Regions from separate parts of the Altererythrobacter sp. TH136 genome, predicted to be linked through region 2. Evidence: predicted binding sites of a transcription regulator. Region 2 holds the regulator's gene; the other holds the start of a gene.

Region 1 (6,861 bases), 380 kb from region 2:
TCCCAGCCAGGCAGGAACAGGTGGTCGAACTCCAGCCCCTTGGCCGCGTGGATGGTCATGATGGTGACCTTTTCCCCATCGTCGGCGCGTTCGTTGTCCATCACCAGCGCCACATGCTCGAGGAAATCGCCGAGCGTGTCGTACTCCTCCATCGCACGGGCAAGCTCGGACAGGTTTTCGGCGCGACCGGCTGCTTCGGCGCTCTTTTCCGCCTGCAGCATCGCGTCGTAACCGCTGTCGGCCAGCACGGCGCGGATCAATTCGGCCGGCGGAATGCTCTCGGCCATCTCGCGCCAGCGGAGGAATTGCCCCATCAGGTTCGCGATGGTGCCGCGCGCACGGGCGGGCAATTCGTCCGAGTCCGCCAACTGGAGCGACGCGGCGGCGAGCGGCAGGCCGGTCGCCCGGGCGTGGCGGTGCATCAGTTCAAGCGTCTTCGCACCCAGACCACGCTTGGGCTGGTTGTAGATCCGTTCGAACGCCAGATCATCGGCCGGACTGGCGATCACCCGCAGGTAGGCGAGCGCATCGCGAATTTCCGCCCGCTCGTAGAAGCGGAAACCGCCGATGATGCGGTAGTTCATCCCGATCTGGATGAACCGGTCTTCGAACTCGCGCGTCTGGTACTGGGCACGGACCAGGATCGCGACCTGGTCGAGCCCTGCGCCCTCGCGCTCCAGCCGCTCGATCTCCTCGCCGATGCGGCGGGCTTCCTCGGGACCGTCCCACACGCCGATCACGCGGACCTTCTCGCCCGCAGGGATTTCGGTCCACAGCGTCTTGCCCAGGCGGTCGCTATTGGCGTTGATCAGGCCGGATGCGGCGGCCAGGATGTGCGGGGTAGAGCGATAATTCTGCTCCAGCTTGATTACCGCCGCCCCGGGGAAGTCCTTCTCGAACTTCAGGATGTTGGCCACTTCCGCGCCGCGCCAGGAATAGATTGACTGGTCGTCGTCCCCCACCACGCAGATGTTCTTGCGCTCTTGCGCGAGCAGGCGGAGCCACAGGTACTGGACCTGGTTGGTGTCCTGGTACTCGTCCACCAGGATGTACTTGAAGCGCTGCTGATATTGCTGGAGCACCTCGCGGTGGCTGCGGAACACGTTGAGGATGTGCAACAGCAGGTCGCCGAAATCGCATGCGTTCAGCGCCTTCAGCCGCGCCTGATACAGGCCATAGAACTCCTGCCCGCGCCCGTTGGCGTACGCTTCGTTCTCGACCGCATCCAGATCGGCCGGGTTCAGACCGCGGTTCTTCCACCGGTCGATCAGGCCGGCAAGCTGGCGTGCGGGCCAGCGCTTCTCGTCGAGACCGTTTTCGGTGATCAGCGTCTTGAGCAGACGGATCTGATCGTCCGTGTCGATGATCGTGTAGTTCGACTGCAGTCCGACCAACTCGGCATGGCGGCGCAGCATCTTGGCGCCGATCGAGTGGAAGGTGCCGAGCCACGGCATCCCCTCAACCGCCTCGCCGATATGGCGGCCGACCCGCTCCCTCATCTCGCGCGCGGCCTTGTTGGTGAAGGTGACGCAAAGGATCTCGCTCGGCCAGGCGCGGCGGGTTGCGACGAGATGAGCCAAACGTGCGGTGAGCGCAGCCGTCTTGCCGGTGCCCGCGCCGGCTAGCATCAGCACCGGTCCTTCCGTGGTCAGCACCGCCTGTTGCTGCGGGACGTTAAGTCCCTGCGCATAGGCGGGAACTTCGCCAGCGCCAGGCGCGGCGGGAAGGGCGGGATCGGCATCCATCGATTGCGAACAGCTAGGGAACATAGGTGTGCCGCGCAAGGGGCGGGGCGGAACCGAGTGCCGACGGTGAGCGTAGCGAGTTCACAAATGTTGAGGAGAGATCCGATGAACAAGTTGATGCTCGCCGGCGCTGCGGCGCTGGTCTTTGCAATGCCTGCAGTGGCACAGGACATGGCGGTGGACGCCAGCGGCAATGTCTACACCATGACCACGACCCAGCAGTCCACCTATGACGCATGGCCGCCGGATCGGCAGACGACCTACACCGCGTGGCCGAGCACCTATCAGACGTATTTCTGGACGCTGACCCCGGCACAGCAGACCGGCTGGTGGGCCCTGACCGACGATCAACGCGCTCGCGTCTATGCGATGACGCCTGAGCAGCGCACCGCTGCGTGGACCTCGATCGAGGGGCAGATGGCGGGCACGCCGTCGGCCAATGCGTCGACCACCGCGCAGACCGCTACCACCGCCGCCATGGGCGCGAGCACTGGCGGCCCCCGTTTCGTGAGCGGGGAAGTGACGCAGACCGTGCCTGCCGCGACTAACAGCGGCACCTACCCCCCGTGCCGTGGCACCGTGCAGGATCAGTGCATCAATCCGCGCGAAGCAGGGCTCAATTACGGCAACCGCCCGCTCAACCGCTGGCCTGGTCGACCCGCCAGCGAGATACCGGGTCCGAAGAAGCAGAACTGATCCATCGTCGGTCGAGAGAAGGGCACCTTCCGTGACGGGAGGTGCCCTTTGCGCATCAACCTTCGGCGCGCAGGAGCCAGAGCCGTGCTTTGCCTACCTTGCGCTCGACCTGCGTCGCCAAACCCTTCACAGTGAGTTGTTCGTCTGCCCCGGTCTCCGCCGCGATCCAGGTGGCGGGTCCGATCCAGCCGAGCCGCGCCAGCCGGTCGAGCGCTACGCCCGCGGCACCGGTGCCGTATGGCGGGTCGAGCAGCATAAGGTCGTACGGCGCCTGCACCGGGGCGAGCTCCATCACCGAACCGCGCCGCACCTCGCTGCGTTCCCTCGCACCCAGCGCCGCGATGTTGGCGCGGATCGCATCGACTGCGGCAGGGTCCTGCTCGACAAACAGCGATGATCGTGCACCGCGCGACAAGGCCTCCAGCCCCAGCGCGCCGGACCCCGCGAACAGGTCGGCGACCGTCAGCCCGTCAAAAGGGCCGATCCTGCTGGTGAGCATGTTGAACAACGTTTCGCGGGTGCGGTCGGCGGTCGGCCGGGTGGCTTCTCCCTTCGGGGCGACCAGCTTGCGGCCGCGCCATTCGCCCGCGACAATTCTCATCGCTTCGGCCTCACGCCTTCAGGCTCTTGCGCAGCCGCTCCACTTCGACCTGCGGGATTTCCGCCACCGCGCCGCGCGGCAGATCGCCCAGGTTGAAGGGGCCATACCCGACGCGAAGCAACCGGCTGACCTGCAGGCCGAGATGCTCCAGCACGCGGCGCACCTCGCGGTTCTTGCCTTCGGTCAGCGTCATCACGATCCAGCGATTGCGCCCCGCGCCGCGCTCCAGGTCGGCCTCGATCTTGCCATAGCGGACGCCTTCGATCTCGATCCCCTCGATCAGGTCGTCGAGCCGGCTCTGCGTGATGTCGCCGAACGCGCGCACGCGGTAAGTGCGCGGCACGTTGGAGGCGGGCAGTTCAAGCGACCGCTTGAGCGCGCCGTCGTTGGTCAGCAGCAGCAGCCCTTCGGTGTTCATGTCCAGCCGGCCGACCGGCATCACCCGGGGTGCGTTGCGCGGCAGCGCGTTGCGCAGCGCGGTGTAGATCGTCGGGCGGCCCTTGGGATCGCGCTCGGCAGTAAGCAGGCCGGATGGCTTGTGAAAGGCGAACACGCGGGCCGGTTCTGCTCGCTCCACCGCCTTGCCGTCGACCGTGACGCCCTGCAGGTTGGGGATGATCGTCGCCGGGGTATCGAGCACCTTGCCGCCGATGGCCACCCGGCCTTCCGCAATCATCCGCTCCACTTCGCGCCGGCTGGCGACTCCGGCGCGCGCGAGCAGCTTGGCGATGCGTTCGCCGTCGGGTCGGTCAGAGCTTTGTGGCATGTCCGCGCGACTAGGCGCTCAGTTCGCCGCGCGCAACGCCTCGCTCACCGTGTCATGAAACCGGCGGATGCCCCCTTCGAGCGTACCGAGCGTCAGTTCCGGCACCACGCCGGTAGACAGACCTTGTTGGCCCAGCTCCGCTGCGCGGAAATCTTCGGATGCGAACACCCCGCCATCGAGGAGGGCCCAGCTGCGCTCCCAGTGATCGCGCGCCTTGTCGCTGTGGGGTTCCTCCGGGATCAGCATGAAGTCTTCCACCAGGGTGTGGTCGTGCGCAGTCGGCCACAACGCCATCACGTTGATGTAGTCGGGACTGGGGATGATGACCGTTGCCGGGAGCAGCTGATAGGCGAACGTCACCCGCCGCCGCAGCGCGGCCATGTCGGTGAGGTCGATGTCGCCCAGCTCGTCCACCCGGCCGACCGCGCTGCGGGCATGGCAGCCGATGGAATCGCCGGCGGTCACGCCGTCCTTGAAGAACGGGCCGATGGTCTTCGCGTGCAGCCGGGTGACGTGATAGCTTTCCAGGAACGCGTCCATGATCAGCTTCCAGTTGCCGCGCACCTCGTGCGTCTTGCGGCGAAACAGGAAATGATCGGCGGCACCGAAGGCGTCCATGTCGTCGCCCAGCGTGCGGGCGAGGGTGAAATCCGCCCCCTCGACTGGCGAATACCAGATCAGGCCGCCCGCCTCGCAGCTCGGCAATTCGACGAGGTGAAAGTCACCCTTGTCGAGGCCGGGGAAGCTGTCGGGGCGGGGCAGGGCGAGGAGCGCGCCGTCGAGGCGGTACGTCCACGCGTGATACGGGCATACCAGCCGCGCGGCACACTCCGCCTCGTTGCCTTCTACCAGCCGGGTGCCGCGATGGCGGCAGACGTTCAGGAACACGTGGCAGACGCCCGACTTGTCGCGGGTCACCAGCAGCGGCTTGCCAGTGAGATCGTGCGGTACCGCCATTCCCGGATCGGGGATCAGCGCACTGGGCATCAGCACTTGCGGCAGACGGTCGAACAGCGCGGCCTTCTCGCGCGCGAAATGCTCAGGATCGGTGTAGACGGAGGCGGGCACCGTGGTGATGCCCCCCGCGGGGCGCGTCTCGCCGCGTGCCAGTGCTTCGGCCAGCGCAAGCTGCCCGGCAGTCGGTCTTTTCCCCGGCGCGATTATGGCCTCGTTCATGGCGAAGCTTCCTTATTCCTGTCCCAGCGCTAAATGTCGCACGGAATTGGGTATTCGGGAAGGACGCTAGGGAATGGCCGCAGCCGCAGCGAAGAAGCCGGGGTTCCGCACGCTGATGCGCGCGATGCGCAATCGCAAGACCGGTTTCATGGCGCTGTTCGGGTTTGCCAGTGGGCTGCCCTTCGCGCTGTTCCTGGGCACCCTTTACGCCTGGCTGACCGAGGCCGAGGTCGACCTTGAAACGATGGGCGTGTTCAGCCTGATCGGGCTGGCCTACGCCTTCCAGTTCCTCTGGTCGCCGTTGGTGGACCGGATCGACATTCCGCTGTTCCGCAAGCTGGGCAAGCGCAAGCAGTGGATCGTGCCGGCCCAACTGGTGCTGGGCGCGGTGCTGGTGATCATGAGCGCGCTCGATCCGGGCAGCTCGCTCGGCATGTTCAGCCTGCTGGCCGCGATCGGCGCGTTTGCCAGCGCGACGCAGGACATCGCGATCAACGCCTGGCGCATCGACATCGCCGACGAAGACGCGACGCTCGATATCCTCTCGACCGTCTACCAGATGGGTTTCCGCCTGTCTTCGCTGGTGGGCGGCGCGCTGGCGCTGATCCTGGCGGCGCGGATCGGCTGGCCGCAGACGTACCTGCTGATGGGCGGGATTCTGCTGGCGATCGGCGTGGTCGGGCTGTTCGCGCCTGACGCCGATGTCGTCGCGCCGACCGCCGAGCAGCAGGACGCGATGCTCGTACTGCGCCGCGCCGGACAGCTTTCCCCCAAACTGCGGATGCAGGCGCTGCTGGCGATCGGGGCGCTGTGGGGCGCGGCGCTGCTGACGGTGATCGTGTTCATGGTCATGTCGATGACCGCCGCGCCCGACGAGCGGCCCGATCCCACCGCCTTTACGGCCACCGCAGGTCCGCTGATCGTCATCGCCACCATCGTGCTGCCCGCCCTTATCGCGGGATGGCTGGTGGGCAAGCAGCGCAATCCAGCCCTGCTGTTGCAGGAAGACGTGCCGGTCGCCACCGGCGGAGCCGTGGTGGCCGACCATCTCTATCGTGCGCTGGTGCTGCCGCTGGTGGAATTCGTCGGCCGGCTGGGCTGGTCGCTGGTGCTGATCCTCGCGCTGGTGCTCACGTACCGCATCTGCGACGCGATCTGGGGCACCTTCGCCTATCCGTTTTACCTGGGCGAGCTGAAGTATTCGAACGACGAGGTCGCGGTCGCCTCCAAGTTCTTCGGAGTGGGGGCCATCGTGCTCGGCCTCGCGATCGGCGGGACGCTGCTCACCGCCATCGGCCGCATGGCTACGTTGACCCTGGGGGCGGTGCTGGCCGCGCTCACCAATCTGCTTTACGCCGACCTTGCCCGGGGAGGCATCACGATGCAGGCGTTCGCCGATGCGATCGGGTTCACCAACCTGGTGCAGAGCTTCGGCGCAAGGCCTGAAATGGCCAAGCTGATGCTGGCCATCGGCGCGGAGAATCTGGCCGTCGGCATCGCCGGGGCGGCCTATGTCGCGTGGCTCTCGTCGATCGTCGCAAAGGGATACAGCGCGGTGCAATATGCGCTGTTGTCGTCACTGACATTGCTGGTCGGGACCTTGGGGCGAGGCGCGCTCGGTCAGGCGATCGAGGAGCGCGGTTATTACAACGTCTTCCTGTTCACCACCGCCATCGGCGGCATTGCCGTCGTCCTGTGCCTCGCGGAATGGTACCGGCAGAGCCGCACCGCCCAAGCCGGGGTGGTCGCGCCAGAGCCGGCCTGACCGATTGCGGCGATCAGCGGGGGATCTGGTCGTTCGCTCGCAGGACCTCGCCTGCAAGGTAAAGTGAACCGGCGATCAGGATCGGCCGCCCGTCCGGCTCGATCGCGCGCAG
Region 2 (6,861 bases):
CGGCGACGAAGGACTTGATGAATTGAGCCTCGCGGGCGGCAACGAAGTGGCCGACGTGCAGGGGCACGACTGGGAGATGCGCCGGGCTCGCGCCTCCGACGCAGGCCTGCCCACCGCGCCGATCGAGGCGATCCGCGGCGGAGATGCCGCACACAACGCGAAAGCACTCAAGGCGCTCCTGATGGGTGCGCCTGGTCCTTATCGGGACGCGGTGCTGTTCAATGCCGGCGCCGCGCTGATGATCGCCGGGCAAGCCGCGGACTATGCCGATGGCGCCGAACAGGCGGCCGACGCTCTCGATTCCGGCCGTGCCGAAGAATTGCTCACCCGCTGGATTGCGATCGCCCAATGAACAAGCTTGACGAGATCTGCGCGACCAAGCGCATTGAGGTGGCTGACCGACGCGGAGCGGCCACGATGAGCGATCTCGATCGCCTAGCGCGCGACCAGACGCCTCCGCGAGGGTTCCGGGCGGCACTTGATGCCAAGGCGCAGGAGGGCTTTGCCCTTATCGCGGAGATCAAGAAAGCTTCGCCGTCCAAGGGGCTGATCCGGCAGGACTTCAGGCCTGCCGAACATGCCGTGGCGTACGCCCGCGGCGGGGCCGCCTGCCTGTCGGTGCTCACCGACGCCGCCTACTTTCAGGGACATGAGGATTTTCTGGCGGATGCGCGAAGGGCCTGTGAACTGCCGGTGCTGCGCAAGGATTTCATGGTCGATCCCTGGCAGGTTGCAGAAGCTCGCGCGATCGGGGCGGATGCGATCCTGATCATCGTCGCGGCGCTGGAAGACGGCGTGATGGCGGAGATCGAGGCGGCCGCGCTGGAGCGTGGGATGGACGTGCTGATCGAGGTTCATGACGAAGCAGAACTGGCGCGCGCCGCCAATCTACGCTCGCGCCTGATCGGGATAAACAATCGCGATCTCAAGACCTTCAACACCGATCTTGCCACGACTAAGCGGCTCGCACCGCTGGCACCAGAAGGTACGCTGCTGGTCGGCGAGAGCGGCATCAGCAGCCATGCCGATTGTAAGCGGCTGGAGCGCGCTGGCGTTCACGCGTTCCTGGTTGGCGAAAGCCTGATGCGGCAGCCAGACGTGGAAGCTGCAACGCGCGAACTGCTCGGCGGACATTAGCGCTGTCCTACATCTCGCTGCTTACGCTACCCGGTCCCAGCAGCTAATTGGCCCACAGCGGAGCGGGCAAACTTTCCGCTCATGAACAGTGTGACACGTGTGACACTTTCACTTCTGGATTTTCCTCTATGAACGATCTCACGCACCTCGATGAACACGGTCAGGCACGGATGGTCGACGTCGGTGGCAAGGCGGAAACCGTGCGTCAGGCGGTGGCCTCGGGTCGGATCGCGATGTCGGCAATTGCGCTCGCCGCCATTCGTGACGGCAGCGGGCCCAAGGGCGACGTGCTCGGCGCCGCGCGGATCGCTGGCATCATGGCGGCCAAGAAGACCGCCGATCTTATCCCGCTGTGCCACCCGCTCGCGCTCGATAGCGTGATCGTCGACTTCACGTTCGAGGAGGCGGCGATTTCGGCCACGGTTGAGGTGGCGCTGACCGGCCGCACCGGCGTAGAAATGGAAGCGATGACAGCATGTTGCGTCGCCCTGTTGACCATCTACGACATGGCGAAGGCGCTCGACAAAAGCATGATGATCGGGAATATTCGGCTGCTGGAAAAGACCGGCGGCAAGTCGGGAAACTGGCGACGTGACGGTGGTTTGACGCCGTGACTTGACGCGCCGGGGTAAGTTGCCTAATTGTTCCGCGTTCGTTCCCGCATTGGAACGGTCTCGCAAAGGATCGGGCATGCTCACTGCCAAGCAACGCGAACTTCTCCACTTCATCACCGTCCGCCTTGAAGACAGCGGAATCTCTCCGTCGTTCGAAGAGATGAAGGAAGCGCTCGATCTGAAGAGCAAGTCGGGCGTGCACCGGCTCATCTCCGCGCTGGAGGAACGTGGGTTCATCCGCCGGCTTCCCAACCGCGCTCGCGCGCTCGAAGTGATCCGCCAGGCCGAGGATTCAGTCGCCGCGCCGCGCGCCAAGTCGTCGGAGAGCACCCACGACAATGTCGTGCCCCTCCGCCGACCTACACCTGTCCAGCGCCAGATCGCCAACGATGTCGTCGAGTTGCCCTTGCACGGGCGCATTGCGGCGGGTGTGCCGATCGAGGCGCTCGAAGGCCAAAGCACCCTGCCCGTGCCCGCCGCGCTTTTGGGTCCGGGCGAACATTACGCGCTGGAGGTGTCTGGCGACTCGATGATCGAAGCCGGCATCTTCGACGGTGATTTTGCGCTCGTCCGCAAGACTGACGTGGCACGCGACGGAGAAATCGTGGTGGCGCTGGTGCGGGACGAGGAAGCGACCCTCAAGTACCTGCACCGTGAGAACGGCATGGTGCGGCTGGATCCCGCGAACGGAGCGTATGAGCCGCAGGTGTATCGGGCCGGCGAGGTCAAGGTGCAGGGTAAGCTAGCGGGCCTCCTGCGCCGGTACCATTGAGCGGGAAAAGCGCGGTTCTGGGCGGCTGGCGGTCCACCATGGGTGCTCGCCTTCGCTTTCGCCCACGGTGACGGTGCGCGCCTCGGCGAGGTAAATCGCCAGGCCGCCGTGGGCATCCAGGAAATTGCGGTCCGCCTTCAGCCAGCGGGGCCGGCAGCTTCTCGGCAGCCGGCGTTCGGCGATGACGATATCGGACCGTTCGCAAGCCGCGGCCAGCGACCGCTCCTCGATTAGGGCACGGCTCCGTGCCATTAGGATGTGCCAGGTGCGCTCGTCGCGTTCGATCGTCAGGCTGCAGAAGTCTCGACTGCAGGCGGCGTTAGGCCACCGTTCGATCAGCACCGGATCGGCTTCCACCCCGGGCAAGCTCCATTAGGTTGTCGCGCGCGAAATCGCTGCGTCCCTCGCGCAGAACCAGCAGCCGCTCACCCTCCCCGACAATGCCAACGTTGCGTCCATCACTGGAGATCAGCAAATCGGGCGGTTGAGCGCCAAGCAGAAAGATGGTCGCGGCCAGCACCGGCACCAGTCCAATCAACCGCCGCCTGCCATGCCAAAGCGCTAACCATAATCCACCCCCGACAAATAATGCGAAAACCCCGGCCCCCATCTGGGGCATCAGCTTGACCGCGCCTGGCTGGCTAGCGGTGAAATGAGCGAGCGCCAGCATCAGATCGAGTGACCCGCCGACCAGGAACCAGACCGGAGCGCCGGCTCCCACCAGGTCCAGCGCGAGGGCTAGCGCGATCAGCGGCATGGTGACAAAGGTAACCAACGGAATTGCGACGACATTGGCGAGCGCGCCGTAGAACCCCGCTCGGTGAAAATGGAACAGCACGATCGGCATCAGCGCGACCTCGATCACCACGCCCGTCAGAAGGAGCATGACGGCGCGCCGCCCGGTTCTCGCCACCGCCCCTTCGTCACGCGGCGCAAGGAAAGCGCGCACCGGAGCCGCTTCATGGAGGGCGACGATCGCGATCACCGCGGCGAAGCTCATCTGGAAGCCGGGGCTCACCACCGCCTCGGGCCAGGCCAGCATGACCACGAATGCCGCCGCGGCGACCATCCGGAGCGACAGCGCTTCCCGACCGAGTGCAAGAGCGCCAAGAACCAGCAGCGCGCCGACGCAACTGCGCACGGTGGGCACTTCGGCGCCGGTGAGCAAGGTGTACCCCACCCCTGCCCCTGCCCCGCAAGCCGCCGCGACCAGCGGCAGGCGCACCCTCAATGTCAACCAGGACCACAGCGCAAGCAGCCGCAGGGCGACGAAATAGGTGCCCGCGATCACGGCGCTGACATGCAGACCGCTGATCGACAGCAGGTGCGTGAGCCCCGCATCGCGCATCGCATCATCGCCCGCGGCCGAGATTCCGCCACGGTCACCGCTGGCAAATGCCGCGGCGATGGCGCCTGCGGAGCCGTTGAGCCGCGAGCGCACGTGGTCTGACAAGGTGCGTTGCGCGGCGGCCAGCGTGCCGCCTGGCGTGGCTGAGCCGATCAACTGAACGGGTCCGATGGCGGTCCCCGTAGCCGACAGTCCGGCAAACCACGCAGCGCGAGCAAAGTTGTACGCGCCGGGGGCCATCGGCGGCGCCGGTGGCATCAGGCGGGCACGCAGGCGTACGCGCGCACCTTCCACAATGCCGGGATCGAGATCATCGGGCGCTACGTTCACGCGCACCTTGCGCGCCAGACCTGCCTCTGCGTCACGATAAGCGAGCGTCAACCGCACTCGTTGTTGCGCGGGTTGGTTCGCGCGCTCCAGAACTTTGCCCTCCAGCCAGATGACCTGGGGCCGGGCGATGGGTTCGGCGCCGATCACGACTGAACGGATCCAGACAAGCGCGATGCCCGCGGAAATCAGCAATGCCATCGCGACCACTGCACGACGAAGGTGAACGTAATCATCGCCCGGCCGCGTCAGGGCGACAGTAGCCAAAGCAAGCAGGATGCAGCCCGCCATAGCGACGATCCAGGCGATAGGACTGGGTAGCGCAAACCAGGCGACGACCCCGCCGGCCAGCGCGATCGCCAGCCACGGCGCACGGTCGAATCCGGCGCGATCGAGCCACGCATCTGCGCCCTCCGCAAGGCTGGACAAGGACCACGCCTTGCGCCAATGCTGCTGCAGTGCAACATCGCCAGGATCGTCGCCGATGGGTACGATCACTGCTGCGCGGGTCGCCATGTAACCGTTGGATAAGGATACGCATTCGGATGGCAAGCGATAGCGGAGAAGTGGTCACCCGCTTCGCGCCCTCGCCCACTGGATTCCTGCACATCGGTGGTGCGCGAACCGCGTTGTTCAACTGGTTGTTCGCCCGGCATCACGGCGGCAAGGCACTGCTGCGGATTGAAGACACCGACAAGAAGCGGAGCACGGCCGAGGCGATAGATGCCATCATCGATGGTTTGTCCTGGCTTGGCTTGGACTACGATGCGCCCGTTGTGTTTCAATCAGAACGTGCGGGCCGCCATGCGGAGGTCGCCCATCAGTTGCTGGCGGCCGGACATGCCTACAAATGCTTCGCCACGCCTGAGGATCTCGAGGCTATGCGCGCGGCCCAGCGGGCTGCGAAGCAACCTTTGCGATATGACGGTCGGTGGCGCGATCGTGACCCTGGCACGGCTCCCGAAGGCGCGCCGTTCGTCACTCGCCTGAAGACGCCAGATGAAGGCGAGACGGTCATCCAGGATCAGGTGCAAGGGTCCGTCACCGTGCGCAACGCAGAGCTTGACGATTACGTCCTGCTGCGCGCTGACGGCACCCCGACCTACATGCTCGCGGTGGTCGTCGACGATCACGACATGGGAGTGACGCACGTCATTCGCGGCGACGACCACCTGAATAACGCGTTTCGCCAATTGCCCATCTACCGCGCGATGGGCTGGCAGGAGCCAGTGTATGCGCACATTCCCCTGATCCACGGGGCTGATGGCGCGAAACTGTCCAAGCGCCATGGCGCGCTCGGAGCCGAGAACTATCGCGACGAATTCGGCATCCTGCCGGAAGCGCTGTTCAACTACCTGCTCCGGCTGGGATGGGGTCACGGCGATCGCGAGGAAATATCTCGCGACGAGGCGATCGCGCTGTTCGATCTGGCCGGTGTGGGCAAAAGCCCCAGCCGGTTCGACCTGAAGAAGTTGCAGAACCTCAACGGGCATTACATCCGTGAGGCGGATGATGCGCGGCTTGCCGAACTGGTCGCGCCGCGGATCGGCGAAGGCATCGACCTGACGTTGCTTACCCGCGCGATGCCGCAGCTGAAGCTGCGCGCCAAGGATCTGGATGAACTTGCGACGGGCGCGGCCTTCCTCTTCAAGACGCGTCCGCTCGCGCTTGAGGACAAGGCTGCCGCGCTTCTGACCCCAGACGCACGGGCGTTGCTGGCAAAGATCTCGGCGCGGTTGCGAAATCAGGATGATTGGACAGTCGCCGCGCTGGAAGCTGAACTCAAACCGTTCGCCGAAGAGCTCGGGCTGGGGCTTGGCAAGCTGGCGCAACCCATGCGGGCAGCTTTGACCGGGACCACGACCTCGCCCGGAATTTTCGACGTTCTCGCTCTGCTCGGACGGGAGGAATCGCTGGCGCGGCTTGACGCACACGCGACTTCCGCCGACGCGTCCCAACAAGCTTAAGGAGACTCACGATGGCGGACAAACAGGCCACGCTCACTTACAACGACAAGACCATCGACCTGCCGGTGCTGGAAGGCAGCGTCGGTCCGGAAGTGCTCGATATCCGCAAGCTGTACGGCCAGACCGGAGCGTTCACCTACGATCCCGGCTACAAGTCGACCGGCAGCTGTGAGAGCGCGCTAACCTACATCGATGGCGATGAGGGCGTGCTGCTTCATCGCGGCTATCCGATCGGTCAGTTGGCCGAGCAATCCTCGTTCATGGAAGTCAGCTATCTGCTGCTCAACGGTGAACTGCCGTCCAAGGACGAACTGGACGACTTCACTTACACCATCAGCCGCCACACGATGCTGCACGAGCAGCTGTCGACGTTCTACCGCGGCTTCCGCCGCGATGCTCACCCGATGGCGATCATGTGCGGCGTGGTGGGCGCCCTGTCCGCTTTCTACCATGACAGCACCGACATCTCCGATCCGGAGCAGCGCAAGATCGCCAGCCATCGTCTGGTCGCTAAAATGCCGACGATCGCCGCGATGGCATACAAGTATTCGGTCGGGCAGCCGTTTCTCTATCCCGACAACTCCCTGTCCTACACCGGCAACTTCCTGCGCATGACCTTCGGTGTTCCGGCCGAGCCGTACGAGGTGGTGCCGGCGGTCGAGAAGGCGATGGACCGGATTTTCATCCTCCACGCCG

The links. Region 2 encodes LexA, which represses DNA repair genes until DNA is damaged. Its sites were predicted from a motif close to GTTCCNCNCTTGTTCT; they were not measured.
Region 1: the regulator LexA is predicted to act here: its motif matches at 1,752-1,767, upstream of C0V74_RS03960 (UvrD-helicase domain-containing protein).

The regions. Positions count from the first base shown of each region.
Region 1 covers NZ_CP041409.1:792,445-799,305, reverse strand. The annotation lists gene C0V74_RS03960 (UvrD-helicase domain-containing protein) at 1-1,745, opposite strand, end outside; gene C0V74_RS03955 (hypothetical protein) at 1,851-2,441, shown strand; gene rsmD (16S rRNA (guanine(966)-N(2))-methyltransferase RsmD) at 2,497-3,042, opposite strand; gene C0V74_RS03945 (pseudouridine synthase) at 3,053-3,808, opposite strand; gene C0V74_RS03940 (aromatic ring-hydroxylating dioxygenase subunit alpha) at 3,827-4,984, opposite strand; gene C0V74_RS03935 (MFS transporter) at 5,058-6,749, shown strand; gene C0V74_RS03930 (folylpolyglutamate synthase/dihydrofolate synthase family protein) at 6,763-6,861, opposite strand, start outside.
Region 2 covers NZ_CP041409.1:410,873-417,733, forward strand. The annotation lists gene trpD (anthranilate phosphoribosyltransferase) at 1-352, shown strand, start outside; gene trpC (indole-3-glycerol phosphate synthase TrpC) at 349-1,137, shown strand; gene moaC (cyclic pyranopterin monophosphate synthase MoaC) at 1,266-1,751, shown strand; gene lexA (transcriptional repressor LexA) at 1,828-2,523, shown strand; gene C0V74_RS13090 (hypothetical protein) at 2,494-2,880, opposite strand; gene C0V74_RS02070 (ComEC/Rec2 family competence protein) at 2,843-4,714, opposite strand; gene gltX (glutamate--tRNA ligase) at 4,744-6,165, shown strand; gene C0V74_RS02080 (citrate synthase) at 6,177-6,861, shown strand, end outside.